DNA from 3 places in the Streptomyces dengpaensis genome. Region 2 is predicted to be linked to each of the others. Evidence: predicted binding sites of a transcription regulator. Region 2 holds the regulator's gene; each other region holds the start of a gene.
The links. Region 2 encodes HrcA, which represses chaperone genes, less so after heat shock. Its sites were predicted from a motif close to TTNGCACTCNGNNNNNCNGAGTGCNAA; they were not measured.

Region 1: C4B68_RS23195 (FmdB family zinc ribbon protein) is a predicted target of HrcA. The motif match lies at 3,769-3,795, and genes of this name have one in related genera.
Region 3: groL (chaperonin GroEL) is a predicted target of HrcA. The motif match lies at 4,810-4,836, and genes of this name have one in related genera.

Annotation. Positions count from the first base shown of each region.
Region 1 covers NZ_CP026652.1:4,994,469-5,004,772, forward strand. The annotation lists gene C4B68_RS23170 (low temperature requirement protein A) at 1-587, opposite strand, end outside; gene C4B68_RS23175 (hypothetical protein) at 748-930, shown strand; gene mscL (large conductance mechanosensitive channel protein MscL) at 1,052-1,522, opposite strand; gene C4B68_RS23185 (hypothetical protein) at 1,637-2,185, opposite strand; gene C4B68_RS23190 (S-methyl-5'-thioadenosine phosphorylase) at 2,473-3,351, opposite strand; gene C4B68_RS23195 (FmdB family zinc ribbon protein) at 3,440-3,757, opposite strand; gene C4B68_RS23200 (MFS transporter) at 3,971-5,239, opposite strand; gene C4B68_RS23210 (potassium/proton antiporter) at 5,506-7,089, opposite strand; gene C4B68_RS23215 (penicillin acylase family protein) at 7,273-10,035, shown strand; gene C4B68_RS23220 (5-formyltetrahydrofolate cyclo-ligase) at 10,164-10,304, opposite strand, start outside.
Region 2 covers NZ_CP026652.1:5,833,944-5,844,247, forward strand. The annotation lists gene C4B68_RS26995 (HAMP domain-containing protein) at 1-309, opposite strand, end outside; gene C4B68_RS27000 (SpoIIE family protein phosphatase) at 490-2,565, shown strand; gene hemW (radical SAM family heme chaperone HemW) at 2,711-3,943, shown strand; gene C4B68_RS27010 (DUF3097 domain-containing protein) at 3,965-4,774, opposite strand; gene C4B68_RS27015 (MBL fold metallo-hydrolase) at 4,819-5,562, opposite strand; gene hrcA (heat-inducible transcriptional repressor HrcA) at 5,732-6,748, shown strand; gene dnaJ (molecular chaperone DnaJ) at 6,749-7,891, shown strand; gene C4B68_RS27030 (nitronate monooxygenase) at 8,069-9,172, shown strand; gene C4B68_RS27035 (16S rRNA (uracil(1498)-N(3))-methyltransferase) at 9,169-9,918, shown strand; gene C4B68_RS27040 (VOC family protein) at 9,931-10,304, shown strand, end outside; gene C4B68_RS27045 (hypothetical protein) at 10,265-10,304, opposite strand, start outside.
Region 3 covers NZ_CP026652.1:4,775,730-4,786,033, reverse strand. The annotation lists gene C4B68_RS22245 (MFS transporter) at 1-1,115, shown strand, start outside; gene C4B68_RS22235 (NADH:flavin oxidoreductase) at 1,677-2,807, opposite strand; gene groL (chaperonin GroEL) at 3,062-4,684, opposite strand; gene C4B68_RS22225 (cold-shock protein) at 5,020-5,226, opposite strand; gene C4B68_RS22220 (MoaD/ThiS family protein) at 5,686-5,961, opposite strand; gene thrC (threonine synthase) at 5,958-7,307, opposite strand; SAM riboswitch class I at 7,325-7,496, opposite strand; gene C4B68_RS22210 (glucosyl-3-phosphoglycerate synthase) at 7,702-8,646, shown strand; gene C4B68_RS22205 (alpha,alpha-trehalose-phosphate synthase (UDP-forming)) at 8,781-10,169, shown strand.

The sequences.
Region 1 (10,304 bases), 840 kb from region 2:
AGCATCATGACCAGGAACACCCAGGGACGGCCCGGCTGCGGCAGGAACAGCAGTCCCAGCCAGCCGATTTGGCACAGCAGTACGCCGCCCACGTACCGCAATGCCATGGTTCTCTCGGCCCCTTCGGCGGACATTGCCGTCCGCAACCACTGCACCATTATCGCGAACCGCATGATCGCGTAGCCGAGCCAGACGGCCAGGTACTCGTGGTCCTCGAAGGCTCGGGAAATCCCGGCCGCGAGCACGAGGACACCGGCGATCTGCACCAGCGTGACGATCCGGTAGAGCACGTCGTCGTTGTCGTACGCGGAGGCGAACCAGGTGAAGTTCATCCAGGCCCACCAGATCGAGAAGAAGATCATCGCGTAGTTGAGGATGCCCTCGCCCGGGTGGCCCTCGGCCGCGGCGTGCACCAGCTCGGCGCCCGCCTGGGCGAGGGCCACGACGAAACACAGGTCGAAGAAGAGCTCCAGCGGTGACGCGGTCCGGTGCGCCTCGTCGCGGCCGCGGGCGACCATTTTGCGCAGTGGTCCACGGCCGGACGGCTGGGGAGTGGGCCTGGTGTCTGAAGTGGAACGGGACGTCATGCGGCCAAGCACAGCAGATAAGCCCCGGAAATTCTTGTGAGTTCCTTCACAGGAGACCTGGGTGCCAGGGCCCCGAATCTGGGCGCCGAGATCCCGAAGGGTGGCGCCGAGCCGCCCAGCTGAGCCAGGGCGGCCCACCCCCTCCGCGTACCCTGGACGCATGAGTACCGCCCCCGCCTCCGAACCGCGCGATCCGAAGGCGGCGCTTGTCTTCGACGACCCGCTGAGCCAACAGTCCTCGGACGACACGGACCGTGGGTGGGGTGAGCGGCCCGACAGCGCCAGTGACAGCGCGGCCGACCTGAAGCGCTTCCTCGACGAAAAGCCGCCCCACCACATCTGAGCGCGCCTCAGGAGCCGCCGGGCCCGGCGGCCGAGCCTTTGGGCTCGGCCTCCAAGCCGCTGGGCGCCGGCCCGGAGTGGCGCCGTCAGCTCTGACTGGGCCCCGGCCCGGAGTGGCGCCGTCAGCTCTGGCTGTGTCCCGAACCGCGCTGGGCCACCAGGGTGTCGCGGATCTCCTTCAGCACCTCCAGCTCGGACACCTCGATGACCTCGTGCTTGCCCTCCCTCGCCTTCTGACGGGCCGCCTGCCGTGCCAGGTACTTGGCCATCGGCAGGACCATCAGGAAGTAGACGACGGCAGCGGTGATCACGAAGCTGAGCGTCGCGCCCAGCACCGAGCCCCACATAATCCGGACACCTGTCGCGGTGTCGCCGCTGCCGGTGCAGGGGCCCTTGAGGCAGGAGCTGTAGCTGTCGAGGTCCTTCGTGCCGATGGCACCCACCAGCGGGTTGATGATGCCCTTGACCACCGAGTTGACGATGTTGGTGAAGGCCGCGCCGATGACCACCGCGACGGCCAGATCGACGACGTTGCCACGCATCAGGAAGGCCTTGAAGCCCTCCCAGACGCCGGGCTGCTTCTTCTCGCTCACCAAGAGACCCCTCTGCGCAGGTTGTGGAACAAACAGCTAAGCAACCTACGGCAGCGTCTGTCGGCACTGTCCAATTGCGTAGCTCGATCGAGGAACTTGACGCCGATTCGCCATTCAGCACAGCGTCACCGCCAGCTGTGAGGTGGCGCTCGCGCCGGCCAGCCGTGCCGCCGTCGTCCGCGGGACGGAGAGGACGACCAGCGCCCCGGTCTCGGTCGCGCTGACGTCCGGCACCTCGGTCACCCGGGCCCCGGCCGCGACCACCCGCGCCGCGCCGCCACTGTCCGCCGCGACGACATCGACCCGGTCGCCTGGCCGCAACAGCCGCACGGTGGCACCGTCGGAGATCCGCACCGGCGCCATCACCGTCTTGACAGCGCGCCGCTCGCGTACGGGAGAGGGTGCGGTTGTGGAGGCGGCCGTCGGATGCCCCCGCGTCCGCTCGGCGTCACGAGGGCCCGCCGCCACGAGGGCCGCCGCCGTGACCGCGAGCCCCGCGGCCACGGCCCGCCGTCGATGCCGTGCGAGGCGCCGCAGCTGATACCTCCCGCCGCGCAGGCGTACGGGAGCGAAGTGCGGCACCTCGCATGTCGGAGGCGTGTCCGCGCCGGGCGGGCGTACGAGAGTGCCGGGCGGGCCTGCGAGAGGGGAGAGCTGTGCCATGGGTGACCACCACCTGCGACGAGAGATCGGTTTGCGATCCCACGATGAGGCGTCGCGACGAAGCCCGCTGGAGCCCGTGGACTACTGACGAGTTGTGGAAAACTCCATCACCCGAACGGGACGCTCCGCTCGCCCGCCACCGCGACGGACGTCGGCACAGCAACCGCCACAACAGCCGGCACAGCAACGGCCGCACCAACCGGCACAGCAGCCATCGCACCAACCGGCACAGCAGCCGTCGAGGCAACCTGCACAGCAGCCGTCACATCAACCCGCCACAGCAACCATCACGGCAGCTCAAACCCCGGATCCATCCCACCCAGCGCCGTCGTGCACAGACAGTCCCGCGTCTCGTTCGCCGGCAGCCCCGCGACCGCGTCGAACAGCACGTCCCGCAGTCGGTCCACATTCGCCGCGAACACCTTCAGCACGTCGTCGTGCGAGACACCCTCGCCGGTCTCGGCGCCCGCGTCGAGGTCGGTGACGAGGGTCAACGACGTGTAGCAGAGCTCCAGTTCACGGGCGAGCGCCGCCTCGGGGTGGCCGGTCATGCCCACCACCGACCAGCCCTGCGCCTGGTGCCAGAGCGATTCGGCGCGCGTGGAGAACCGCGGCCCCTCGACGACGACGAGCGTGCCGCCGTCCACCGGCTCCCAGTCCCGCCCGCGTGCCGCTTCGAGGGCGACCTTGCGCCCGACGGGGCAGTACGGGTCGGCCAGCGACACATGCACCACGTTCGGCACCGTTCCGTCCGGCAGCGGCAGCCCGTCGAAGTACGTCTGGGTCCGCGCCTTCGTACGGTCCACCACCTGGTCCGGCACGAGCAGCGTCCCCGGCCCGTACTCCGGCCGCAGTCCGCCCACCGCGCAGGGTCCGAGGATCTGGCGTGCGCCGAGGGAGCGCAGCGCCCAAAGGTTGGCCCGGTAGTTGATGCGGTGCGGCGGCAGATGGTGGCCGCGGCCGTGCCGGGGGAGGAAGGCGACCCGCCGCCCGGCGATCTCGCCGAGGAAAAGGGAGTCGCTGGGCGGTCCGTAGGGGGTGTCCACCTGTATCTCGGTGACGTCGTCGAGGAAAGAGTAGAAGCCCGAGCCGCCGATGACACCGATCTCGGCCCTGGCCGTCGTCCGATCCCCGTCCGGGATCCGTGGGTTCTCCATGTTCGCCATGGACCGCACCCTAGCCGGGCCGCGAACGCCGAAGACCCTGACGTCGTACGACGTCAGGGTCCGGTAAGAAGAGTCCCTCGAAGGCGGCTTACGCGGCGGAACTGCCGGCCGAGCCGGTGCCCGACGACTTCGCGTCCGAAGACGACGAAGGCGACGAAGACGACGAGGACGTCGACGACGAAGAAGAGGCTGACGCCTTGGACGACGCCGACGAGCTGCTGGACGAGGAGCTGCGGCTGTCCGTGCGGTAGAAGCCGGAGCCCTTGAAGACAATGCCGACGGCCGAGAACACCTTCTTCAGGCGGCCACCGCAGTTGGGGCACTCGGTCAGGGCGTCGTCGGTGAACTTCTGCACCGCCTCGAGGCCCTCGCCGCACTCGGTGCACTGGTACTGGTAGGTCGGCACTTGTCTTCCTCCTGGCACTCTCACTCAATGAGTGCTAACGATCGCCCATACTAACCCGTGCCGCCAGCAAATGAAGTAACGCGCGTCACCTGCCCGCGGGCAGCGGGCAGGGCCTGCCCGGCGTGAGGGCCTTCTCTGCCCACGTGAGAAGCCGCGTCGGCGGCGGAGTCACAGTGACGTATTCCGTGAAAGGAACAGCGAAAGAAACAAACGTCACATCTTGCCGGAAGAGACAGGCTCGCGACGGGCCGCGCCCTGCTCGACCACTCTGGTCATGCCCTGCGGCACCAGCCGGGACCGCAGGGTCACCAGGGTCGCCAGAGCCAGCGCCGTACCGGCCATCGGCACCAGGAACCCGGCGCCGTCCCAGAGGCGGTCCTCCAGCTGTCCGGCGACCGTGACGGCCGCCGCCTGGCCGAGTGCGACCGCGCCGGTCAGCCAGGTGAAGGCCTCGGTGCGGGCGCCCGCCGGGACCAGGCCCTCGACCAGGGTGTAGCCGGTGATCAGGGCCGGAGCGATGCACATGCCGACCAGCAGGCCGATTCCGCCGAGGACGATCACGGAGTGGGCGGCCCACAGCCCGGAGGCCGTCAGCGCCAGGGCCACGTACCCGAGGACGAGCCGTCGCTGCGGGGCCACCTTCCAGGCGATGGCGCCGCAGACGATGCCGGAGAGCATGTTGCCCGCGGCGAAGATGCCGTACAGGACGCCGTTCAGTTCCGGTTCGCCGACCGACTCGCTGAACGCGGCGAGGGAGACCTGCATCCCGCCGAAAACGGAGCCGATGCCCAGGAAGGTCACGATCAGAACGCGCACCCCGGGGACCCGCAGAGCGGAACCGTGCCGCACGCGCGCGTGCCCGTCGGCAGCGATGGAGGGCTGTGTGCTCTTCTGCGCGGCGAACAGCAGGCCGCCGACCAGCGTCAGCGCGGCCTCGGTCAGCAGGCCCGCGGCCGGGTCCACAGTTGTGCACAGGGCCGTGGCGAGCAGCGGGCCGACCACGAAGGTCAGTTCGTCCGTGACGGACTCGAAGGCGGCCGCGGTGGTCATCAGGGGCGAGCCCTGCAGCTTCACGCCCCAGCGGGCACGCACCATGGGGCCGATCTGCGGCACCGAGGCGCCGGTCGGCACGGCGGCGGCGAACAGCGCCCACAAGGGGGCGTCCGCCAGCGCGAGCGCCGTCAAGGAGAGGGCCGCCAGCGCGTGCGCCAGGACGCCGGGCAGCAGCACGGCCCGCTGTCCGTAGCGGTCGGCGAGACGTCCCGTGAAGGGCGCGAACAGCGCCATGGAGACACCGGTGACGGCGGCGACGGCGCCGGCGGCCCCGTACGAGCCGGTGGTGTGCCGCACGAGCAGCACGATGGAGAGGGTCAGCATCGCGAACGGCTGGCGTGCGGCGAAGCCGGGAAGAAGGAACGTCCAGGCGCCGCGGGTGCGCAGCAGCTGTCCGTAGCCAGGGCGGGAGGTGACCGTGGATGCCACGGCCCGTGCCTTTCTGCCGCCTGGTAGCGCGGCCCCTTGGGCGGGGGCGCCGAGAGCTGTCCTCTTGCGCGGAACTGCGGTAGATACCGGGCTGCCCACTGCGAGGGCACCGCGGCCGCCATACGGTCGCGCCAGCTCTGCGTCAGACAGAGTTGGTTCGATCAAGGTGCGCCTTCATCGTACAGGGACACGGGCGCAGGAGCCTGTGAAAACGAGCACCATGGCGGCGCTCGCCTGCGAATGCCCATCGCCCCTTAATGTCGCGTTTACTGTCCCGTTCCGTTGCCCACCGTGCCCAGCCAGCTGGCCAGCTTGCCGCCCTGTCCCACCGCGCGGAGCCGCTTCTCGGCCGCGTCACGGACCGGGTCGGTGGCCACCACGAGCAGTTCGTCGCCGCGCCGCAGCACGGTGGTGGGCAGCGGCACGAAGGACCTGTCCTCGCGTACGACGAGCGTGACGGCGGCGCCCGCGGGCAGCCGCAGCTCGCCCACCTCGACGCCGTGCATACGCGACGCCTCGGGGATCGCGACGGACAGCAGATGGCCGCGCAGCCGCTCCAGGGGCGCCGATTCGATGCCCAGGTCGGCGGCCTCCGCGGCCTCGCCCAGGCGCAGCTTCCGGGCCAGCCAGGGCAGCGTGGGCCCCTGGATCAAGGTGTAGACGGCGACCAGGACGAAGACGATGTTGAAGATCCGGCGGCTCTCCTCGACGCCGCTCACCACCGGGATCGTCGCCAGGATGATGGGCACGGCGCCGCGCAGTCCCGCCCAGGACATCAGCGCCTGCTCCGGCCACGGGATGCGGAAGGGCAGCAGGCTCACGAAGACGCTCAGCGGCCGCGCCACCATGGTCAGCGCCAGGCCGATGACGAGGGCGGGCCAGATGTCGTCGCCCATCTCGTGCGGCGTGACCAGCAGGCCGAGCAGCACGAACATGCCGATCTGGGCGATCCAGCCGAGTCCTTCGGCGAAGCCGCGTGTGGCGGGCCAGTGCGGCAGCTTCGCGTTGCCGAGCAGCATCGAGGCGAGGTAGACGGCGAGGAAGCCGCTGCCGTGGGCGAGCGCCCCGGCGGCGTACGCGACGACCGCGATCGCCATCACGGCGATCGGATACAGACCGGAGGCGGGCAGCGCCACGTGCCGCAGCCCGAACGCGCCGAGCCAGCCCACCGCGAGGCCGATGGCCGCGCCGATGGCCAGCTCCAGGGCTATCTCGCCCAGCAGCGTGTACCAGTGCTCCACAGGGCCCGCCGCGGAGAAGGTGGCGACGAGGATGACCACCGGAGCGTCGTTGAAGCCCGATTCGGCCTCCAGGACGCCCGTCACGCGCGCGGGGAGGGGGATTTTCCGCAGGACCGAGAAGACCGCCGCCGCGTCCGTCGAGGACACCACCGCCCCGACGATGAGCGCCTGCCGCCACTCGAGTCCGACCAGGTAGTGGGCCGCCGCGGCCGTGACTCCGACGCTCACCGCGACACCGACCAGCGCCATGGAGCAGGCGGCGGGAAGGGCCGGCCTGATCTCCTTCCACTTCGTGCCCAGACCGCCCTCGGCCAGGATCACGACCAGGGCCGCGTACCCGATGACCTGTGTCAGCTCGGCGTTGTTGAATTGGATGCCGCCGATCCCGTCCTGGCCCATGGCGACGCCGATGCCCAGGTACACGAGCAGCGTGGGGAGCCCGCTGCGCGACGAGATCCGGACCGCTGCCACGGCCACGAGCAGGACGAGCGCGCACACGAGCAGAAGCTGGTTGAGGTGGTGGACAGTCAGCGGCTGTTCCCTTCTCGCCAATCCGAATGCGGGCAGTGGAGCCGAGCACGTCGATCCGAACACCCGAAACCGGTACATCACTCCAAGTACTTCGTTACCTTACCTAACTCTTGACGCTTTCTTGACGCTTCAGAGGGCAAGATCGACCATTCCTCCGTATGGGTTCCGGACTCCGCGTCAAGGCGCGGTTGTCCCTGCGCCTATGGTTGCTCCAGCACTCCAGGACCGCCTGCCGCTCGCGTTAGGACAGCAAGGACAGCGATGCCCCCCAACACCACCGCCTCTTCCGGTCAAAAGCCCGGCAAGTCCGGCAGGAAGAAGGGGCGCAAAGCCCGACTGTTCTTGATCGTCCTGGTTCTTGCCATCCTCGGGGGAGTCGGCACCGGCGCGTACTGGGGCATCAGCACCGTGCGCGCTTCCTTCCCGCAGACCAAGGGCTCGCTTCAGCTCGAAGGCCTGTCGGGCCCCGTCGACGTCAAGCGCGACGGCTACGGCATCCCGCAGATCTACGCCTCGTCCGACGAGGACCTGTTCATGGCGCAGGGCTTCGTCCAGGCGCAGGACCGGTTCTACGAGATGGACGTGCGCCGCCACATGACCTCGGGCCGGCTGTCCGAGATGTTCGGCAAGGGCCAGGTCGAGAACGACGAGTTCCTGCGCACCCTGGGCTGGGACCGGGTCGCGAAGCAGGAGTACGACACCAAGCTGTCGGCCTCCACCAAGAAATACCTCCAGGCGTACGCCAAGGGAGTAAACGCCTACCTGAAGGACAAGGACGGCGAAGACATCTCCCTGGAGTACGCGGCCCTCGGTCTCTCCAACGACTACAAGCCCGCGGAGTGGACCCCGGTCGACTCGGTGTCCTGGCTCAAGGCGATGGCGTGGGACCTGCGCGGCAACATGCAGGAGGAGATCGACCGCTCCCTGATGACGAGCCGTCTCGGCCCGAAGCAGATCGCCGACCTGTACCCGGAGTACCCGTACAGCCGGAACGGGACGATCGTCCAGGAGGGCGCGTACGACAGCATCTCGGAGTCGTACGCCCAGAGCAGCGCCGGCACGGCGTCCACGGAGGGCACGGAGGGCACGGCGGGCACGGGGCTCGCGGGCGACACCACGGCGTCCTCCGGCCTGCAGAGCCAGCTGTCGGGGCTCTACGACGTCCTCGACGACCTGCCCACCGCCGTCGGCGTGAGCGGCGACGGCATCGGCTCCAACTCCTGGGTGGTCGACGGCGACCACACCATCACCGGCAAGCCGCTGCTGGCCAACGACCCGCACCTGTCGCCCTCGCTGCCGTCGGTCTGGTACCAGATGGGCCTGCACTGCCGCACGGTCTCCGCCAAGTGCCAGTACGACGTCTCCGGGTACACCTTCGCGGGCATGCCCGGAGTGGTCATCGGCCACAACCAGGACATCGCCTGGGGCCTGACCAACTCGGGCGTCGACGTCACCGACCTCTACCTGGAGAAGCTCACCGGCGAGGGCTACCAGTACGACGGCAAGGTCGTGCCCTTCACGTCCCGCAAGGAGACGATCAAGGTCGCGGGCGGTCCGTCCAAGACGATCGTCGTCCGGGAGACCAACAACGGGCCCCTGCTGTCCGACCGCGACGACGAACTCGTCAAGGTCGGCAAGAAGGCCACCGTCGACACCGCGGCGCCCGACCGCGGCGACGGCTACGGCATCTCGCTGCGCTGGACCGCGCTGGACCCGGGCAGCTCCATGGACGCCGTCTTCGAAATCGACAAGGCGTCGGACTGGGCCGGGTTCCGCAAGGCCTCCGCGTCCTTCGACGTGCCCTCGCAGAACCTGGTCTACGCCGACACCGAGGGCCACATCGGCTACCAGCTGCCCGGCAGGATCCCCACGCGGGGCGAGGGCGACGGCTCGCTCCCGTCACCGGGCTGGGACTCCAAGTACAAGTGGACCGGCTACATCAAGCAGGCCGAGCTGCCCTACGAGTACGACCCCGGGCGCGGCTACATCGTTACGGCCAACCAGGCCGCCGTCGACAAGAACAAGTACCCCTACACGCTCACCACGGACTGGGGCTACGGCACGCGCAGCCAGCGGATCGCCGATCTGATCAAGACGAAGATCGACGGCGGCGGCAAGATCTCGACCGACGACATGCGCCAGATGCAGCTCGACAACAGCAGCGAGATCGCCAAGCTGATCGTGCCCAAGCTGCTCAAGATCGACTTCGCGGACCAGGACGTCCGCGATGCGCAGAAGCTCCTCGAGGGCTGGGACTACACCCAGGACGCCGACTCGGCGGCGGCCGCGTACTTCAACGCGACCTGGCGCAACATCCTCAAGCTCGCCTTCGGCAACAAGCTGCCCAAGGAGCTGCGGGTCACGGGCCAGTGCCTGTGGGTCGACCGGGTCGACACCACCGGCCCCGCGGACGAGGACCAGAGGGTGCGCGAGTGCGGCCAGCGAGACGCGGACCAGGCGCAGCCGGACGGCGGCGACCGCTGGTTCGAGGTCATCCGCAAGATCATCGACGACCAGGGCAACGACTGGTGGTCGGCGCCCAGGACGCGCCTCGACAAGGCGACCGACACCCGTGACGAGCTGTTCGCGCGGGCCATGAAGGACGCGCGCTGGGAGCTGACCGCCAAGCTCGGCAAGGACATCGACACCTGGAGCTGGGGCCGGCTGCACCGCTTGTTCCTGAAGAACCAGACCCTGGGCACCGAAGGCCCCGGTGCCCTGCAGTACATGCTCAACCGCGGCCCCTGGAAGCTCAGCGGCGGCGAGGCGACCGTCAACGCGACCGGCTGGAACGCGGCGGGCGGCTACGGAGTGGTCTGGGTGCCGTCCATGCGGATGGTCGTCAACCTCGGGGACCTCGACAAATCCCGGTGGATCAACCTCTCCGGCGCCTCCGGGCACGCCTACAACGCCCACTACATCGACCAGACGGACAAGTGGGTCAAGGGCGAACTGCTGCCATGGGCCTTCTCGGAGAAGGCGGTCGACGAGAAGACGCGCGACACACTGCTCCTGAAGCCGTGACGCTCCGGCGGTCCTCCGGGACGACCGTGAGGCCCTGAAGGCGAGGCCTCGTGAAAGTGGCCCTCCACGCGCGCGTGGAGGGCCACTTCCTGTGTGTGGGGCAGGCGCCGGCGTCTGCGGGGCGGGCGTCAGCGGAAGCGGCGCACGCCGGAGGGGGTCACCACCGCGTGGACGGGCCGGTCGTGCGCCTCCTCGGGCACCCGCTCCACGACCTCCGTGTCGTACAGGAGCACCACCAGCGCCGGATCGGCCCCCGCGCGCTCCAGACG
Region 2 (10,304 bases):
CCGCTGGGTCAGATCGCCGCCGGCCACCGCGTCGAGCACGCGGGTCGCGTTCGCCGCCGGGGCCACCAGGGCGTCGAGCAGCTGGTTCACGTCATTGACGCGCGTCGTCCAGGTGCCCTGGCCCGGGCTGGCCGAAAGGCGCTCGTCGAGCCGCCCGTGCCGGACCAGTTCCCGCCGTACCCGCTGCACTTCCGTGTTGAAATGGTTGCTGCGGTCGACGATCTGGTTGAACGCGGTGCTCAGCTCGGCCACCAGGCCGTGCCCCGTCTCCGGGAGCTTGGTGAAGTCGCCGTCCCGCGCGGCGGTCATCGCGGCGAGCAGGGGGCGCAGATCCGATGCTCGAATCTGACCGTCTTCGAGCATGCGCATACCACTGTTCTCACTCATGGTGGCCCACTTCGTAACTCGGTGCTTATGGGCAGGGCCAGTCTGTCACTCTGTCTGCATCGCCTGAGGCGTATTCGTCCGAACTGCTCAGGGAGCCGCACAGTGGGGGCCATTCCGACGCAACGGGAGTCCATGGCGCGTGCCCCTGATGCGCCTGCGAACCACCGCGCCGGCCAGGAACTCATGGCCCGTACGTCGCTGGCGGGCACTCCGCTCGCACCCGGAGCCGCCCGCAGGTTCCTGCACGGCGCGCTCGCCGACTGGGCCCAACTCGCCCTGCCCGGAACCGAGATCATCGACGACCGCCTCACCGAGGACGCCCTCGTGGTGGTCAGCGAACTCGTCACCAACGCCGTCGTGCACGCCGGCACCGACGTCGAACTGCTCTGCCACCTCGAAGGCAGGGCCGACGGGGCGCCGGGCCCGCTGGTCGTCGAGGTCTCGGATCAGCACCCCTCGCGCGGGGTGTGCGACGACAGCATCCAACGGCCGTACGGCACACCGGAGTACGGGCGCGGGCTGCGGCTCGTGGCCGCGCTCTCCGAGGCCTGGGGGATCACGTATCGCCCGGGCATCAAGACCGTGTGGGCGCGGCTGCTGGTCGACGCAGGTGGGCGGTGCGACGGGGGTGCGGGCTCCACCAGGGCTTCGGGCGGCGAGGCGACGGTGGGCGGCGAGGGGATGCCGGGAGGCGACGGGATCCCGGACGACAACGGGATTCCGGGTGCCAGACGCTTTTCGGACGCGGAGGGGAGAGCCGCGTACGCCGCAGAGCAGGCCGAGCAGGCCCTTGAGCGAGGGCTGCGGGCCGGCGAGACGCTCGCCCACGAGATGCTCCCGCCCGAGCCGCGACGCAACGCCCAGCAGGACCTGGACTGGCTCAACCGCGGCGCCCTCTCCTTCCTCGCCGAGGCCTCCGATCTGCTTGCCGGGCAGCTCGACGAGGACCTGGTCGCCGCGCTCGCCGGACAGCTCCTCGTGCCGCGCCTCGCCGACTGGTGCGCGGTGTGGCTGGAGGACGAGGCCACCGACCGGATGGGCGGGCTCGGCCTCGCCCTGGGACCCCGGCTCGCCCGCGTCTGGCACGGCAGCGAGAACCGTATCGAGGACCTGCGCCGCGCCCTGGAGAAGGACCCGCCGCGGCTGCCCGACGCCGTGCGCTCCCGGGCCGTCCCCGTGCCCTGGCCCGGCGAGGCGCTGGGCGCGCCCGGGGCCAGCGGCGCGGCCCTCGGGTACCGGCTGATCGCGGGCGGGCGGCCACTGGGCACGCTCGTCATCGGGCGGGCCGGGCGGATCGGCTTCCCCGACGAGATCACCGGACTCGTCGAGGACCTCAGCCGCCGTATCGCCCTCGCCATCGGCGCGGCCCGCCAGTACGCGCGCCAGGCCACCATCAGCCGGGTCCTGCAGCGCGGTCTGCTGCCCGGCGCGGTCGCCGAGATCCCCGGGGTGCGCAGCGCCCTCGTGTACGAGCCGCTCGACAAGGGCGGACCCAGCGGCGACTTCTACGACCTCTTTCCGGCGGGCGACGGCCGCTGGTGCTTCACGGTGGGCGACGTCCAGGGCAAGGGGCCCGAGGCCGCCGTCGTGATCGGGCTCGCCCGGCCCTGGCTGCGGCTGCTGGCCCGCGAGGGCTACGACGTCGCGGACGTCCTCGACCGCCTCAACCAGCTCCTGCTCGACGACGCGACGGAGGCCGCGGACGCCGCGGCCCGCGCGCTCGTGGCGGCGGGCGCGCCCGGGCTCGGCGCGGACCTCGGCCCGCAGACGCGGTTCCTGTCCCTGCTGTACGGCGAGCTCGTCCCCTTCGACGGTGGCGTACGCTGCACCATCGCCTCCGCCGGGCATCCGCTGCCGCTGCTCCTCGGGCCCGACGGCGACGTACGGGAGGTGGCCCGGCCGCAGACCCTCCTCGGCGTCGTCGAGGACGCCGGCTATACGTCCGAGACCTTCGAGCTGTACCCCGGTGACACCATGCTGTGCGTCACCGACGGCGTGACGGAGCGGCGCAGCGGGCCGCGCCAGTTCGACGACGACGACGGCCTCGCGAAGGCCCTCGCGGGCTGCGCGGGCCTGAGCGCCGAACTGATCGCGGAACGGATCCGCAGGCTGGTGCACGAGTTCGGTTCGCGGCCGCCGGAGGACGACATGGCGCTGCTGGTGCTGCAGGCGGAGTAGGGGTCCTACGGGGTTTTCGCCCCCTCCGCCCCTACCCGTCCCCTACCTGGGGGCTCCGCCCCCCAGACCCCCTTGTCGCGCTTCGCGCTCGTCCTCAAACGCCGGACGGGCTTGATCAATCCCTCCGTGCTGGACAATAGAAGACATGCCTTCCGCACTCCCCGACGGTGAGCCCGTCCCCGACGACGGGGCGCTGCCCGCGAACGCCCTTGCCGGGGCCGCCGAGCGACCCCTCGGGTTCTACCTCCACGTGCCGTACTGCGCGACCCGCTGCGGCTACTGCGACTTCAACACCTACACGGCGACCGAGCTGCGGGGCACCGGAGGCGTACTCGCCTCCCGCGACAACTACGCGGACACGCTGATCGACGAGGTCCGCCTGGCCCGCAAGGTCCTCGGCGACGACCCGCGCGAGGTGCGCACGGTCTTCGTCGGCGGCGGTACGCCGACCCTGCTGGCCGCCGACGATCTCGTACGGATGCTGGGGGCGATCCGCGACGAGTTCGGGCTCGCGGACGACGCGGAGATCACCACGGAGGCGAACCCGGAGTCCGTCGACCCGGCGTACCTCGCGACCCTGCGCGCCGGTGGCTTCAACCGGATCTCCTTCGGCATGCAGAGCGCCCGGCAGCACGTACTGAAGGTGCTCGACCGCACGCACACTCCCGGCCGCCCCGAGGCCTGCGTCGCCGAGGCCCGCGCGGCGGGCTTCGAGCACGTGAACCTCGACCTGATCTACGGCACGCCGGGGGAGTCGGACGACGACTGGCGCGCGTCCCTGGACGCGGCCCTCGGCGCCGGGCCCGACCACATCTCCGCGTACGCCCTGATCGTCGAGGAGGGCACACAGCTCGCCCGCCGCATCCGCCGCGGTGAGGTCCCGATGACGGACGACGACGTCCACGCGGACCGGTACCTGATCGCCGACGAGGTGATGTCGGCGGCGGGCTTCGACTGGTACGAGGTCTCCAACTGGGCCACGTCGGAATCCGGCCGCTGCCTGCACAACGAGCTCTACTGGCGCGGCGCCGACTGGTGGGGAGCGGGCCCCGGCGCCCACAGCCACGTCGGCGGCGTGCGCTGGTGGAACGTGAAGCACCCGGGGGCGTACGCGGCGGCGCTGGCCTCCGGCCGTTCCCCGGGCGCGGGCCGCGAACTCCTCTCCGACGAGGACCGCCGGGTGGAGCGCATCCTGCTGGAGCTGCGGCTGCGCGAGGGGGCGCCGCTGTCCCTGCTCCACGCGGACGGCCTGGCGGCCTCACGCCGGGCAGTGGCCGACGGTCTGCTCGAAGCGGGGCCGTACGAGGAGGGGCGTGCGGTGCTCACCCTGCGGGGGCGGCTGCTGGCGGACGCCGTGGTCAGGGACCTGGTGGACTGATCACTCGGGATTGTGCGGGAGTCAGGCCCCAGCGCTGTCCGTGACGAAGTCGATCAACTCCTCCACCCGGCCCAGTAGTTCCGGCTCCAGGTCCTTGTAAGACCGCACCCGCGACAGAATGTGCCGCCACGCCGCACCGGTGTTTTCCGGCCACCCCAGGGCCCGGCACACCCCCTTCTTCCAGTCCTGCCCGCGCGGCACGCGCGGCCACTCCGCGATGCCCAGGGACGACGGCTTCACCGCCTCCCAGATGTCGATGTACGGGTGGCCGAGGACCAGCGCGTGCTCGCTCGTCACCGACTCCGCGATCCGCGATTCCTTGGTGCCGGGGACCAGGTGGTCCACCAGGACGCCAAGCCGGGCGTCCGGCCCCGGCGCGAAGTCCGCGACGATCGACGGGAGGTCGTCGATGCCCTCCAGGTACTCCACGACGACGCCCTCGATGCGCAGGTCGTCGCCCCAGACCTTCTCGACCAGTTCGGCGTCGTGGCGGCCCTCCACGTAGATCCGCCCGGCCCGCGCCACCCGGGCCCGCCCGCCCGGTACGGCGACGGAACCCGAGGCGGTACGCGAGGGCCGTACCGGAGCGGCAGACGGGCGGACCAGGGTCACCACCCCGCCCTCCAGGAGGAAGCCGCGCGGCTCCAGCGGGAACACCCGGTGCTTGCCGAAGCGGTCCTCCAGGGTCACCGTGCCCGCCTCGCAGCGGATCACCGCGCCGCAGAAGCCGGTGCCGGGCTCCTCGACCACCAGGCCGGGGTCCGCGGGGACCTCGGGCACGGCCCGGGGCTTCTTCCACGGCGGGGTCATGTCCGGAGAGTACTGGCGCATTCGGATGACGATAGGAGAAGCGCGGCCCTGACGTCGTACGACTCCTACGACACGCCGAAACGGGCCGCCAGCGCGTCCCGCTGGGCGTGGACAAACGCCGCATTCACCGCGGCCCCGTGCCCCGGCACGTACACCGCGTTCTCCCCTCCCAGATCGAGCAGCCGGTCCAGGGCGACCGGCCAGTGGGAGGGAACGGCGTCCGGACCCGCCTGCGGTTCGCCCGACTCCTCCACGAGGTCACCGCAGAAGACGACCTCGGGAGAGTCCGGTGTGCCGGAGACCAGGATCGCCAGGTCGTGGGCCGTGTGGGCCGGGCCCACGTTCGCCAGCAGGACCTGGACACCGCCGCCGAGGTCGAGGGTCCACTCGCCGCACACCAAGTGGCGGGGGCGCACCAGGAGGTCCGCGGCCTCCGCCGCGTCCCGCGGGTCCAGACCGTTGCGTACGGCGTCCGCGCGCAGCGCCTCGCGCTCGCGCTCGTACGCGAGGACCGCGTCCAGACCGACCGCCCCGAACACCTCCACCCCCGCGAACGCCGCGGCGCCGAAGACATGGTCGAAGTGCGGGTGCGTGAGTGCGAGGTGCGTCACGCGGCGGCCGCCGCCGAGGAGCCGTCGTGTCTCGGTCCTGAGGCGCGCGCCCTCCGCCAGGCTCGACCCCGCGTCGATCATCAGGGCCGCGCCTTCGCCCACCACGAGCCCGGCCGTGCAGTCCCACACCGGAAGCCGTCGCCGCCCGACCCGGGGTGCCAGCATTTCCCACCCCAGCTCTTCCCAAGTCACGCTCATACGCCGACGCTAGCCGTGACAGGGTGCGGGGAACGACTTCGCAGGCCCGCCCTTGCCGGGGCCATACCTCACCGCCGTACACTGGCCGGGAAACGCTGGCACTCGCGTGCGCTGAGTGCCAGGCCGGCAGTCCACGGGGACCACGGGAAGACATCTGGAGGTGTGCGCGATGCTCAGTGAACGCAGGCTCGAAGTGCTGCGCGCCATCGTCCAGGACTACGTGGGCACCGAGGAGCCGGTCGGTTCCAAGGCGCTCACCGAGCGGCACCGGCTCGGCGTCTCCCCGGCGACCGTCCGCAACGACATGGCCGCGCTGGAGGACGAGGGCTACATCGCCCAGCCGCACACCAGCGCCGGGCGCATCCCCACCGACAAGGGCTACCGGCTCTTCGTCGACAAGCTCGCGGGCGTCAAGCCGATGACGGCGCCGGAGCGGCGGGCCATTCAGAACTTCCTCGACGGCGCCGTCGACCTCGATGACGTCGTGGCGCGGACCGTACGGCTGCTCGCGCAGCTCACGCGGCAGGTCGCCGTCGTGCAGTACCCCTCGCTGACGCGCTCGACCGTGCGGCACGTGGAGCTGCTGTCGCTGGCCCCCGCGCGCCTGATGCTGGTGCTGATCACGGACACCGGCCGGGTCGAGCAGCGCATGATCGACTGCCCGGCGCCGTTCGGCGAGACGTCGCTCGCGGATCTGCGGGCCCGGCTCAACAGCAGGATCACCGGCCGCCGCTTCACGGACGTCCCGCAGCTGGTGCAGGATCTGCCGGACAGTTTCGATGCGGAGGACCGGGGTACGGTCGCGACGGTGCTCTCCACCCTGCTGGAGACACTCGTCGAGGAGACCGAGGAGCGGCTGATGATCGGCGGCACCGCCAATCTCACCCGTTTCGGACATGACTTCCCTCTCACCATCCGTCCGGTGCTCGAAGCCCTCGAAGAGCAGGTCGTGCTCCTCAAGTTGCTTGGCGAGGCCGGGGATTCGGGCATGACGGTAAAGATCGGTCATGAGAACGCGTATGAGGGACTCAACTCCACGTCCGTGGTCTCGGTCGGCTACGGTTCGGGCGGCGAGGCAGTAGCCAAACTCGGCGTGGTCGGACCGACCCGCATGGATTACCCGGGAACGATGGGAGCGGTACGAGCGGTGGCACGGTACGTCGGACAGATCCTGGCGGAGTCCTAAGTGGCCACGGACTACTACGCCGTACTCGGCGTGCGCCGCGACGCATCCCAGGACGAGATCAAGAAGGCGTTCCGGAGGCTCGCGCGCGAGCTGCACCCGGACGTCAATCCCGATCCGAAGACGCAGGAGCGGTTCAAGGAGATCAACGCCGCGTACGAGGTGTTGTCGGACCCGCAGAAGAAGCAGGTCTACGACCTCGGCGGCGACCCGCTGTCCCAGTCGGGCGGCGCGGGAGCGGGCGCGGGCGGCTTCGGCGCCGGCGGCTTCGGGAACTTCTCGGACATCATGGACGCCTTCTTCGGTACGGCGTCGCAGCGCGGCCCCCGGTCGCGTACGCGGCGTGGCCAGGACGCCATGATCAGGCTCGAGATCGACCTGGACGAGGCGGCCTTCGGCACCACGAAGGACATCCAGGTCGACACGGCCGTCGTCTGCAACAGCTGCAACGGCGAGGGTGCGGCGCCGGGGACCTCCGCGCAGACCTGTGACATGTGCCGCGGCCGCGGTGAGGTGTCCCAGGTCACCCGGTCCTTCCTCGGTCAGGTCATGACCTCGCGGCCCTGTCCGCAGTGCCAGGGCTTCGGGACCGTGGTCCCGACTCCGTGCCCCGAGTGCGCGGGCGACGGCCGGGTCCGGTCGCGTCGCACGCTGACGGTCAAGATCCCGGCCGGTGTCGACAACGGCACGCGGATCCAGCTCGCGGGTGAGGGCGAGGTCGGGCCCGGTGGCGGTCCCGCCGGTGACCTCTACGTCGAGATCCATGAGCTGCCGCACGCCGTGTTCCAGCGGCGCGGGGACGATCTGCACTGCACGGTCACCATTCCGATGACCGCGGCGACGCTGGGTACCAAGGTGCCGCTGGAGACGCTCGACGGGCTGGAGGAGGTCGACATCCGGCCCGGTACGCAGTCCGGGCAGTCGATTCCGCTGCACGGGCGCGGTGTCACGCACCTGCGGGGCGGTGGCCGCGGTGACCTCATCGTGCATGTCGAGGTCATGACGCCGACCAAGCTCGATCCCGAGCAGGAGCGGTTGCTGCGGGAGCTGGCGAAGCTGCGGGGCGAGGAGCGGCCCACCGGGCAGTTCCAGCCGGGGCAGCAGGGGCTGTTCTCGCGGCTGAAGGATGCGTTCAACGGTCGCTGACGAGGCACTGAGGGGGCGCTGGGGAGGGTTTTCCGCCCCCTCCGTCGCTGCCCGTCCCGTACCTGGGGGCTCCGCCCCCAGACCCCCTCATCGCGCTTCGCGCTCGTCCTCAAACGCCGGACGGGCTGGTGCCAGGGTGGATTCGGTCCTGTGCGGAGGACGTGACAACATGCCGTCATGTCCTCCGCACTGACCGATCTCTTCCCCTACCCGATCGTGCAGGCCCCCATGGCGGGCGGCGTCTCCGTGCCGCGGCTCGCGGCGGCCGTGTCCGAGGCCGGTGGGCTCGGTTTCCTCGCTGCCGGGTACAAGACCGCCGACGGCATGTACCAGGAGATCAAGCAGGTGCGGGGGCTGACGGGCCGCCCCTTCGGGGTCAATGTGTTCATGCCGCAGCCCGAGTTCGCGGACGCCGCGACCGTCCAGGTGTACGCCAGCCAGCTCGCCGGTGAGGCCGCCTGGTACGAGACCGAGCTCGGCGACCCCGACAGCGGCCGGGACGACGGATACGACGCCAAGCTCGCCGTCCTCCTCGACAACCCGGTGCCGGTGGTCTCCTTCCACTTCGGCGTCCCCACCCGGGACGTCCTGCTCTCGCTGCGTCGCGCGGGCACCTTCACCCTCGTCACCGCGACCACCGCCGAGGAGGCCCTCGCCGTGGAGCGGGCGGGCGCCGACGCGGTCATCGCGCAGGGCGTCGAGGCGGGCGGCCACCAGGGCACCCACCGCGACAACCCGGAGACGGACGGCACCGGCATCGGACTGCTCTCGCTGATCGCACAGGTCCGCGAGACCGTGCAGATCCCGATCGTCGCCGCCGGCGGCATCATGCGCGGCAGCCAGATCGCCGCGGCCCTCGCCGCGGGCGCGAACGCCGCCCAGCTCGGCACCGCTTTCCTCGCCACCCCCGAGTCCGGCGCCAACGCCGTGCACAAGCAGGCGCTGACCAACCCCCTCTTCGTCCGTACGGAGCTGACGCGCGCGTTCTCCGGCCGCCCGGCGCGCGGATTGGTCAACCGCTTCCTGCGCGAGCACGGCCCGTACGCGCCCGCCGCGTACCCCGAGATCCACCACCTCACCTCCCCGCTGCGCAAGGCGGCCGCCGCGGCGGGCGACGCGCAGGGCATGGCGCTGTGGGCCGGGCAGGGCCACCGCATGGCGCGCGAACTGCCCGCGGGGCAGCTGGTTGAGGTACTGAACACCGAACTCCTCGCCGCACGGACGGCGTTGACGACAGCGTTGTCAGAGACCCCGGGACAGGACGGGGGTGCGGTCCGATGACGGCACCGGTGTTCGTGGCCGAACACTTCAACGCGGGCGCCGGCGCACGCTACGTCCTCGACGGCCCCGAGGGGCGGCACGCCGTCTCCGTGAAGCGGCTGCGGCCCGGGGAGAGTGTCGTCCTCACGGACGGCGCGGGGCGCTGGGCCGAGTGCGAGGTGGTCGGCACCGAGGGCAAGGACCGGCTGATCGTCGACGTGCACGCGGTGTCGGAGGAGCCGGAGGAGTCCCCCCGTATCACCGTCGTCCAGGCCCTGCCCAAGGGCGACCGGGGCGAACTCGCCGTCGAGACGATGACCGAGACCGGCGTCGACGCGATCGTCCCCTGGGCCGCCTCCCGCTGCATCACGCAGTGGAAGGGCGAGCGGGGCCTGAAGGCGCTCGCCAAGTGGCGGGCCACGGCGCGGGAAGCCGGCAAGCAGTCCCGTCGGGTCCGCTTCCCGGAGATCGCGGACGCGATGACGACCAAGCAGGTTGCCGCACTTCTCGCCACAGCGGACCTCGCGGCGGTGCTGCACGAGGACACGGAGCTGGGGACCGAGCCGTTCGCGACGGCCGAACTCCCCGCGTCCGGGGAGATTGTCCTGGTGGTCGGCCCAGAGGGCGGGATCTCCCCCGAGGAGGTTCGGCTGTTCACCGAAGCGGGCGCGCGGACGTTCCACCTGGGGCGCACGGTGCTGCGTACGTCGACCGCCGGGACCGTGGCGACGGCGCTGCTGCTGGCCCGTACCGGCCGCTGGTACTGACGGGGAATCGCCGTGGAACTCGCCCAAGTACGGCTGCTCGTCTCGGACTTCGCCGCGTGCTACCGCTTCTACGGCGAAGTCCTGGGCCTCAAGCCCCAGTCGGGGGCGACCGAGGGGCCGTACGAGAAGTTCAGCCCCGCCGCCGGCTCGGCGGGCATCGCCCTGCAGGACCGGGCGGCGATGGCCGAAGTCCTGGGTGAACTGGGTGAGTCGGCGACCGGGCACCGCTCCCTGGTGGTGCTGCGGGTGGACGACCTGGACGCGTACTGCGAGCAGATCACCTCGCGTGGCGCGACCGTGCTGCACGGCCCGGTGCTCCTGACCGACCGCATGCGGGTCGCCCACCTCAAGGACCCGGAGGGGAACCTGGTGGAACTCCAGCAGTG
Region 3 (10,304 bases), 1.1 Mb from region 2:
TCTACGCCCTGCTCTTCGCCGAGAACGGGCTGACCACCGCCGAGATCTCGAGCCTCTTCGCCATCTGGTGCATCGTCGGCCTGCTGGTCGAAGTACCGTCCGGCGTCTGGGCCGACGCGGTGTCCCGCCGGGCCATGATGGTCGTCGGCCCGGTGCTGTCCGCCGCCGGATTCGCCCTGTGGGCCATGACCCCGTCGTACGCGGCCTACGCCGTCGGCTTCACGCTCTGGGCTGTCGGCGGGTCCCTGCGTTCGGGCTCTATGGAGGCCCTCGTCCACGACGAACTCGAACGGCTCGGCGCGGCCGACCGTTACGGGCGCGTCATGGGGCGGGCCGCCGCCGCCAGCATGGCCGCGACCGCCACCGCCACGGCGGCTGCCGCTCCCGCGCTCGCCTTCGGTGGCGAGACCCTGGTGTGGGCCGGAAGCATCGGCGCGTGCCTGCTGTGCGCGGCGGCCGGCGCAACGCTCCCCGAGCACCGCGCTGCCGCCCGCCAGGAGCAGGCCGAACGGCCCGGCTACATCGCGACGTTGCGCTCCGGACTGACCGAGGTGCGCGGCAGCCGGCCGGTCCGGCGGGCGATGGCGCTCGCCGTCGCGGTCACGTCGGTGTGGGGTGTGCTGGACGAGTACGTGCCGCTGCTGGCGGCGGACACCGGTGTGGCGACCCGTACCGTGCCGCTGCTGGTGCTCGTGGTGTGGGTCGGCGTGACACTCGGCTCGCTGCTGGTGTCGGCGGGCGAACGGCTCTCGGGACGGGCGGCCGGTGCGCTGCTGGCCTGTGCGGCGGCGGCACTCGCGGCGGGTGCGCTGTCGGGCGCGCCGGCCGGTTTCGCCCTGCTCGGCGCGGCGTTCCTGGTCTTCCAGCTCGCGGACGTACTGGCGGACGTCCGCCTCCAGGCAACGATCACCGGCCCGAGCCGCGCGACGATCACGTCGCTGACCGGGCTGGGCACGAACATCACGTCCCTCTTGGCCTACGGCACGTACGCGGCACTGTCCCCGCACGTCTCCCACGGCACGGTCTTCGCACTGCTGGCAACGGCGTACCTACCGGTGGCCACCACCCTGGCCCGACAACGCCCGAGGCCAGCACCGAGTAGGGACACCCCTTAGCGCCATGCGGTGCGCGGACACTGCGCGGTCACCCGTCACCCACACGCCGGGCGACTTAACGGCCTGCGGATGGCGGATTGGGCTCCCCACACCCCTCACCTGTCACGCCAGCATCCCCCATCACGCTTCCCACGGCCGACCGAGGGTAATTGGCAGCTATGTCTCACGTAACGACAGGAAAACCCCAGGTGGGCAGCGCAACCGGTGGGACGGAAACGCCAATTGCCGTCCGCCGGCCTCGGCCACCCACCCCTCCGGGCCGCCCGCTCGCTTCTCCCCCGTGCTGGAGCGAGCCGAGTCAAGGGTCGGCCGCAGGCCGATCGGCGCAGCCGACGCGAAGCGCAGCGCAGCGCCCTTTACTCGGCTCGCGGAAGCACGACACTGACAAAGAAGCGGGCGGCCCCAACAGCAACCTGAAAACGCTGAGGAGCCCCACCGCCCCGCCAAGCCCAGCCCAGACCAGGCCAGCCCAGACCGGTCCAGACCAGCCCAGACCGGTCCAGACCAGCCCAGACCAGGCCAGCCCAGACCGGTCCAGACCAGCCCAGTCCAGGTCAGAGGTCAGCTCAGCGTCCGCAGCGCCGACGCGTCGTATGCCGCCAGGTCCTCGAAGCGTCCGGCCAGGACCTTCGCCGCCCACTGCGGGTCCTGAAGCAGCGCGCGGCCGACGGCGACCAGGTCGAACTCGTCGCTCTCCAGGCGGTCCAGGAGGTTGTCGATGTTGGCCGCCGCGGCGCCCTCGCCCGCGAAGGCCTTGATGAAGTCGCCGTCGAGGCCGACCGAGCCGACCGTGATGCTGGGCTTGCCCGTCAGCTTCTTCGTCCAGCCGGCCAGGTTGAGGTCGGAGCCGTCGAACTCGGGGAGCCAGTAGCGGCGCGTGGAGGCGTGGAAGGCGTCCACCCCGGCCGCGGCGAGCGGGGTGAGGATCGCCTCCAGCTCCTCCGGCGTCTCGGCGAGGCGGGCGTCGTAGTCCTGCTGCTTCCACTGCGAGTAGCGGAAGAGGACCGGGAATTCGGGGGAGACCGCCGCGCGCACCGCGGCCACGATCTCCGCCGCGAACTTGGTACGGGCGACCGGGTCGCCGCCGTACGCATCGGTGCGGCGGTTGGTACCCGCCCACAGGAACTGGTCGACGAGGTAGCCGTGGGCACCATGGAGTTCGACGCCGTCGAAGCCGATGCGCTCGGCGGCGGCAGCGGCATCGGCGAACGCGGCGATGACGTCGTCCAGGTCCTGCTGGGTCATGGCCTTGCCGGTGGGCTCGGCGCCCTCGGTGACCAGGCCGGACGGGCCGACGGCGGGGGCGTCCGCGAACGGCGGCTCGCCGGCCTTGCGGACCATGCCGACGTGCCACAGCTGCGGCATGATCGTGCCGCCCGCCGCGTGCACGGCCTCGGCGACCTTCGCCCAGCCGGCCAGCTGCTCCTCGCCGTGGAAGCGCGGGACGCGGTCGCTCTGCCCGGCCGACTCGTGGCCGACGTACGTGCCCTCGGTGATGACCAGGCCGACGCCCGCGGCGCTGCGGCGGGAGTAGTACGACACCACGTCCTCGCCGGGGATGCCGCCCGGGGAGAACTGGCGGGTCATCGGGGCCATCGCGATCCGGTTCGGAACGGTGAGGCCGTTGATCGCGGTCGGGCGGGACAGGATCTCCGCCGCGCGCGAGGCGGCGGCGGGCGTGGTGGCGGTCACGTAGGGACTCCTCATAAGTGTGGGGGATAAACCGGCGAGTATGTGCAGGCGCATTGGTGCATGCTCTGAAACAAATACAACCGCCGGTGCGGTGCCCCGCATTCCGCGCCCCGCGCATGCCACCGTGTGACGCCGGACACGCCCGAGGGCGACTCCCTGTCCTGCGAACCCGGACACGCCCGAGGGCGGCACCCCCTGTCGAACAGGGAGTGCCGCCCTCGGAACGAAAGGACGTTGACCAACCGCCAGGTCGATCAGAAGTCCATGTCACCGCCCGGCATGCCGCCCGGAGCGGCCGCGGCGGCCTTCTCCGGCTTGTCGGCGATGACGGCCTCGGTGGTGAGGAACAGCGCGGCGATGGAGGCGGCGTTCTGCAGGGCAGAGCGAGTCACCTTCGCCGGGTCGATGATGCCCTCGGCGATCATGTCGACGTATTCGCCGGTCGCGGCGTTCAGACCGTGGCCGACGGCCAGGTTGCGCACCTTCTCGACGACGACGCCACCCTCGAGACCACCGTTGACGGCGATCTGCTTGAGCGGGGCCTCCAGGGCGAGCTTCACGGCGTTGGCGCCGGTCGCCTCGTCACCGTCGACCTCGAGCTTGTCGAAGACGGAGGACGCCTGGATGAGGGCCACGCCACCACCGGCGACGATGCCCTCCTCGACGGCGGCCTTCGCGTTGCGAACGGCGTCCTCGATGCGGTGCTTGCGCTCCTTGAGCTCGACCTCGGTGGCGGCACCGGCCTTGATGACGGCCACGCCGCCGGCCAGCTTCGCCAGACGCTCCTGGAGCTTCTCGCGGTCGTAGTCCGAGTCGCTGTTGTCGATCTCGGTGCGGATCTGGTTCACGCGACCGGCGACCTGGTCGGCGGAGCCGGCGCCGTCGACGATCGTGGTCTCGTCCTTGGTGATGACGACCTTGCGGGCGCGGCCCAGCAGGTCCAGACCCGCGTTCTCCAGCTTGAGGCCGACCTCCTCGGAGATGACCTCGCCGCCCGTGAGGATGGCGATGTCGCCGAGCATGGCCTTGCGGCGGTCACCAAAGCCCGGGGCCTTGACGGCGACGGACTTGAAGGTGCCACGGATCTTGTTGACGACCAGGGTCGACAGGGCCTCGCCCTCGACGTCCTCGGCGATGATCAGCAGCGGCTTACCACCCTGCATGACCTTCTCCAGGAGCGGGAGCAGGTCCTTGACGTTCGAGATCTTCGAGTTGGCGATCAGGATGTACGGGTCGTCGAGGACGGCCTCCATACGCTCCATGTCGGTGGCGAAGTACGCCGAGATGTAGCCCTTGTCGAAGCGCATACCCTCGGTGAGCTCCAGCTCCAGACCGAAGGTCTGGGACTCCTCGACGGTGATGACGCCTTCCTTGCCGACCTTGTCCATCGCCTCGGCGATGAGGTCGCCGATCTGGGTGTCGGCGGCCGAGATGGAGGCCGTGGAGGCGATCTGCTCCTTGGTCTCGACGTCCTTCGCCTGCTCGAGCAGGGCACCGGAGACAGCCTCGACGGCCTTCTCGATACCGCGCTTCAGGGCCATCGGGTTGGCACCGGCGGCGACGTTGCGCAGGCCTTCCTTGACCAGGGCCTGGGCGAGAACGGTCGCGGTGGTCGTACCGTCACCGGCGACGTCGTCCGTCTTCTTGGCGACTTCCTTGACCAGCTCGGCGCCGATCTTCTCGTACGGGTCCTCGAGCTCGATCTCCTTGGCGATGGACACGCCATCGTTGGTGATCGTGGGGGCGCCCCACTTCTTCTCGAGGACGACGTTGCGGCCCTTGGGGCCGAGCGTCACCTTGACGGCGTCCGCGAGCTGGTTCATGCCGCGCTCGAGGCCTCGCCGCGCCTCCTCGTCGAACGCGATGATCTTGGCCATGTGAAGTGGTCCTCCCGGACTGGGGTGGAATCTCCAGGACCGCGCCCGCGCCCGCGACGGACGGCCTGCCGACCTCGTGGTTCCTTGCCCCACCCGGTCCGCGGGCCTCACCGACCCGGTCCTCGTTGTCACTCTCACCATCAGAGTGCTAACGCCAATGATTAGCACTCGACCCATGCGAGTGCAAGCGGCTCGCGTCGATACCAAGGTGAACTCGGGGGCGCGAACGGGCGCGGGGGCGCGGGGGCACAGGTGACCGCGGGAAGACCGAAGGGCCCGTACCCCCATCGAGGTACGGGCCCTTCGTCACGTCGAACAGTCAGTCGGCGCGTGCTTCAGCCGGCCGCCAGCCGGACCATGTCCGCCTGCGGCCCCTTCTGGCCCTGCGAGATCTCGAACTCGACCCGCTGGCCCTCTTCCAGGGTGCGGTAGCCGTCCATCTGAATCGCGCTGTAGTGGACGAAAACATCCGCACCACCGTCGACCGCGATGAAGCCGTACCCCTTCTCCGCGTTGAACCACTTGACGGTGCCCTGAGCCATGCCTAACTCCCCTATTACTGGCCCTTGCACAGGACCGCACTTCGCGGACCCGGGTCAGACCTCACCCCCCAACGGTTGGGGGTGTGCGCCGGAACGCGTCGACCGCGGCTGAATGTATCTGTCCAACTGCCGTCTGCAACAGGTCAATCGGACGAGAATTCTGGGCGCGACCGATCGGGAATATAGGGAGAATTCGCGAAGATTCAGGGCAAGTCGGGCCCCGTAAATGCCGTAAACGGCTTAAAAAGGTGGGGCACTTTGGCTACTTCTTGTCGGATGCCGGGCCGGTACTCATATGCGCCTGGCATGAAACCGCGGGAAAGGCGAAGCAGGTTCCCCAACTCTACCGCGCTCAACCATGCAGAATTGCCCCCTCCGTTTCTCTCACGGAGGGGGCAATTCGATGAACTCTCGGTGATATGCGTTACCTACGGTAACAATCTCACCCTGGGTGACGGTTCAGCCGCCCGCGACGGCCGGGATGATCGACACGCCCGCGCCGTCCGGCGTCACCGTCTGCAGGCCCTGCTCGAATCGCACGTCGTCGTCGTTGACGTACACGTTGACGAAGCGGCGCAGCTTGCCCTGGTCGTCCAGGACGCGCGCGGCGATGCCCGTGTGGTTCTGCTCCAGGTCGGCGATGACCTCGGCGAGGGTCGTGCCCTCGGCGCTCACCTCGGCCTTGCCGCCGGTGTAGGTGCGCAGGATGGTGGGGATGCGGACGGAAACACTCATGATGCGAGGCCAGCCTCTCGGAAGGAGTCGAGGTTCGGGCGGATGGTCGCGGTCAGGCCGGTGTCCGAGGCCACCGCGTCCAGGGTCTTGAGGCCGTCGCCGGTGTTCAGCACGACCGTGGTCAGGGCCGGGTCGAGCAGACCGTTCTCGATCAGCTTGCGTGTGACACCGACGGTCACGCCGCCCGCGGTCTCCGCGAAGATGCCCTCGGTGCGCGCGAGCAGCTTGATCGCGTCGACGATCTGCTCGTCGTCGACATCCTCCACCGCCCCGCCCGTGCGCCGAGCGATGTCGAGCACGTACGGCCCGTCGGCCGGGTTGCCGATGGCGAGCGACTTGGCGATGGTGTCCGGCTTCTGCGGCCGTACGACGTCGTGCCCGGCCTTGTAGGCGGCGGACACCGGCGAGCATCCCTCGGCCTGCGCGCCGAAGATCTTGTACGGCTTGTCCTCGACGAGGCCGAGCTCGATCAGCTCCCGCAGACCCTTGTCGATCTTCGTGAGCTGGGAGCCGGAGGCGATCGGCACGACCAGCTGGTCGGGGAGCCGCCAGCCGAGCTGCTCGCAGATCTCGTACGCCAGGGTCTTGGAGCCCTCCGCGTAGTACGGACGGAGGTTGACGTTGACGAAGCCCCAGCCCTCGCCGGCCGGGTCGCCGATCAGCTCGGAGCAGAAGCGGTTCACGTCGTCGTAGTTGCCCTCGATGCCGACGAGTTCACCGCCATAGACCGCGGCCATGACGACCTTGCCCTGCTCCAGGTCGTGCGGGATGAACACACAGGAGCGGAAGCCGGCACGGGCGGCGGCGGCACCCACCGCGCCGGCCAGGTTGCCGGTGGAGGAGCAGGAGAGGGTGGTGAAGCCGAAGGCGCGCGCGGCTTCCAGCGCCTGGGCGACCACGCGGTCCTTGAAGGAGTGCGTCGGGTTGCCGGAGTCGTCCTTGACGAAGAGCTTGCCGGGCTCGACGCCCAGCGCGGCCGCCAGGTTGTCGGCCTTGACGAGCTTGGTCCAGCCCGGGTTGATGTTCGGCTTGCCGGCGACGTCCGCGGGGACGGGCAGGAGAGGCGCGTAACGCCAGATGTTCGCCGGGCCCGCTTCGATGCGCTTGCGGAGTTCTTCGGTTTCGTAGGCAGAGAAGTCGTACGCGATCTCCAGCGGGCCGAAACACTCCTCGCAGGCGAAAACCGGGCCGAGCGGGACGCGGTGCCCGCACTCGCGGCAGGAAAGCGCGGCGGCGGGGCCGAGATCAACGGCGTCTGCGTCAACGGCGGCTACGGAGTTCGCGGAAGCCGCGGAGTCGGTGAGGGGCGCGGAGTTCGTGGTGCTTGCAACTGTCTGCGCTGCCATGGAGGCGAGGCCCTTTCTCCTCATCTTCCTCACGACGCACTTCGCCGTGAGACGGATTTGGCACCTTCCCTAGCCGGGAGCCTCGCGACGACGACGTAGTCGTACTCAGACGTAAGCGGTCGTACGAGACCGGCTGGAGGGTTGCCGGGGCTTCATCGGGCCGTATCCCTCTGCCCCTCTGGATGAGCGGTATTCGGTTGTTGAACGCTTGAACGCGATCAAGCGCGGATGACCGAGGACATGCGATGGTCATGCGCGTTGTTCAAGACTGTAACCGAAGGCCAGGACAGTTGAGATAGCCGTCCGCACCGCGAGACGGCTTCCACCAACCTCCCGCTGACGCTGCGGGCACACTGATGAGAGTGTGTGATCAGATAGTGAGGAGCCCCGGACTGTGCTGAAAGAAGTCGAGCGCTGGCTGAGCACACGCTCCTGGTCCAAGACCGATCGCCCGCTCCACAAGCTCATGGCCGCCAAACGCACCACAGGGTCGACGGTCAGTGTCGTACTGCCCGCGCTCAACGAGGAGGAGACGGTCGGCGAGATCGTGGCGGTCATCCGCCGCGACCTGATGCAACAGGTGCCCCTCGTCGACGAGATCGTCGTCGTCGACTCGGGCTCGACGGACCGCACCTCAGAGGTCGCCGCCGCCGCGGGCGCGCGCGTCGTGCACCGCGACGAGATCCTGCCGCGGATACCGGTCGTGCCCGGCAAGGGCGAGGTCCTGTGGCGGTCGCTGCTCGTGACGAGCGGGGACATCATCTGCTTCATCGACGCGGACCTCAGGGAGTTCTCGTCCGACTTCGTCTCCGGGATCGTGGGCCCGCTGCTCACCGACCCGGGCGTGGACCTGGTCAAGGCCATGTACGACCGGCCGCTCGGCTCCGCCGCGGGGCAGGGCGGCCGGGTCACCGAACTCATGGCGCGCCCACTGCTGAACATGCACTGGCCGCAGCTGGCGGGCTTCGTCCAGCCGCTGGGCGGCGAGTACGCGGCCCGCCGCTCCCTCCTCGAGCAACTGCCGTTCCCCGTCGGGTACGGCGTCGAGCTGGGCATGCTCGTCGACGCCCTGCACCTGGTGGGCCTGGACGCGCTCGCCCAGGTCGATGTCGGCGTCCGCAAGCACCGCCACCAGGACGGGCAGGCGCTCGGCCGGATGGCCGCCGCGATCTACCGCACCGCGCAGCTGCGGCTGGCCCGCGGGCACCTGGTCCGCCCGGCGCTCACCCAGTTCGAGCGGGGCGACGACGGTTTCGAGCCGCGTACGCACTCGGTGGACACGGAGGAACGTCCGCCGATGACCGAAATCGTCGAGTATGTAAAGCGGAGGGCCGCGTAACCGGAGCGCACTGGAGCGCCCGGAGGGGCTCGGCGAACTGCGCGATCCCCGCCATCGGTACGCCGATCGCATACAACTCGCGAACGGCCGACGGGAACGTTTGAGCGTTTCGGCACAAGGCTAGGTTTCGAGGCATGGCTTCCACCCACGGCGCCCATCGGATTCTTGTCGCCTCCAACCGCGGCCCGGTCTCCTACGAGCTGCGAGCAGACGGCGAGCTGGCCGCCAAGCGCGGCGGCGGCGGTCTGGTCTCCGGTCTCTCCGCCATCGGGCCGGACGCGGGCGCCCTCTGGGTGTGCTCCGCGCTCGGCGTCGGGGACCGCGAGGCGGTGCGGCGCGGGGTCGGCGAGGCCGGCGTACGCATGCTGGACATCGACGAGACGGTCTTCGCCGACGCGTACAACGGCATCGCGAACTCCGTGCTGTGGTTCGTCCACCACATGCTGTACCAGACGCCGCGGGAGCCGGTCTTCGACGCGGAGTTCCGGCGCCAGTGGGCGTCGTACGAGGCGTACAACCGCGCGTTCGCGCAGGCGCTGGCCGACGACGCGGCGCCGGGTGCCGTGGTCGTCGTGCAGGACTATCACCTGACCCTCGTCCCCGGGATGCTGCGTGTGCTCCGCCCCGATCTGCGGATCGGGCACTTCTCGCACACGCCGTGGGCGCCGGTGGACTACTTCCGGATGCTGCCGGACGACATCGCCGAGCAGGTGCTGCGCGGGATGCTGGGCGCGGACCGGCTCGGCTTCCTCACCCATCGCTGGGCGGACGCGTTCACCGATTGCTGCGAGGAGCTGGTCGGCGGGCTCGGTGACACCCGGGTCGGCGTGCACGGGCTCGGCGCGGACGCGGACTTCCTGCGGCGGCGCTCGCGCGAGGCGGACGTGGGCGCGCGGATGGCCGCGCTGCGCGAGGAGATCGGGCCTGGCCGCAAGACCATCGTCCGGGTCGACCGGACCGAGCTGTCGAAGAACATCGTGCGCGGGCTGCTCGCCTACCGGCAGCTGCTGAAGGACCAGCCGTCGCGGCGCGGGCACGTCGTGCATCTCGCCTTCGCGTACCCGTCGCGGCAGGACCTCGCGGTGTACCGGGACTACACGGCCGAGGTGCGGCGGGTCACCGATGAGATCAACTCCGAGTACGGGACGCCGGGTTGGACCCCGGTCATCCTCCACGTCAAGGACGACTTCGCGCGCTCGCTCGCCGCGTACCGGCTCGCCGACGTGGCCCTCGTCAACCCCATCCGTGACGGTATGAACCTCGTCGCCAAGGAGGTGCCGGTCGTCTCCGACGAGGGGTGCGCGCTGGTGCTCTCGCGGGAGGCGGGGGCGTACGAGGAGCTGGGCGAGGATGCGATCACGGTGAACCCGTACGACGTGATCGGGACCGCGCGGGCACTCCACGAGGCGCTGTCGATGCCGCCGCACGAGCGGGCCGAACGGTCCAAGCGGCTTGCTGCGGCGGGTACGGCGCTGCCTCCGGCGCAGTGGTTTCTGGATCAGCTGCGGGAACTGGAGCGGTGAGCTGGCGGGGGCGCCTGTTCGGGGGTCGCTTTCCGCCGGTGGGTGGGTCGGGGTCGTGCCGTGCCGGTACATCCGCCCGTCGCCGCTGAATCAGACGGTGGCCTGTAGGGAGCCGTTTCCAGATCCGGACGTAAG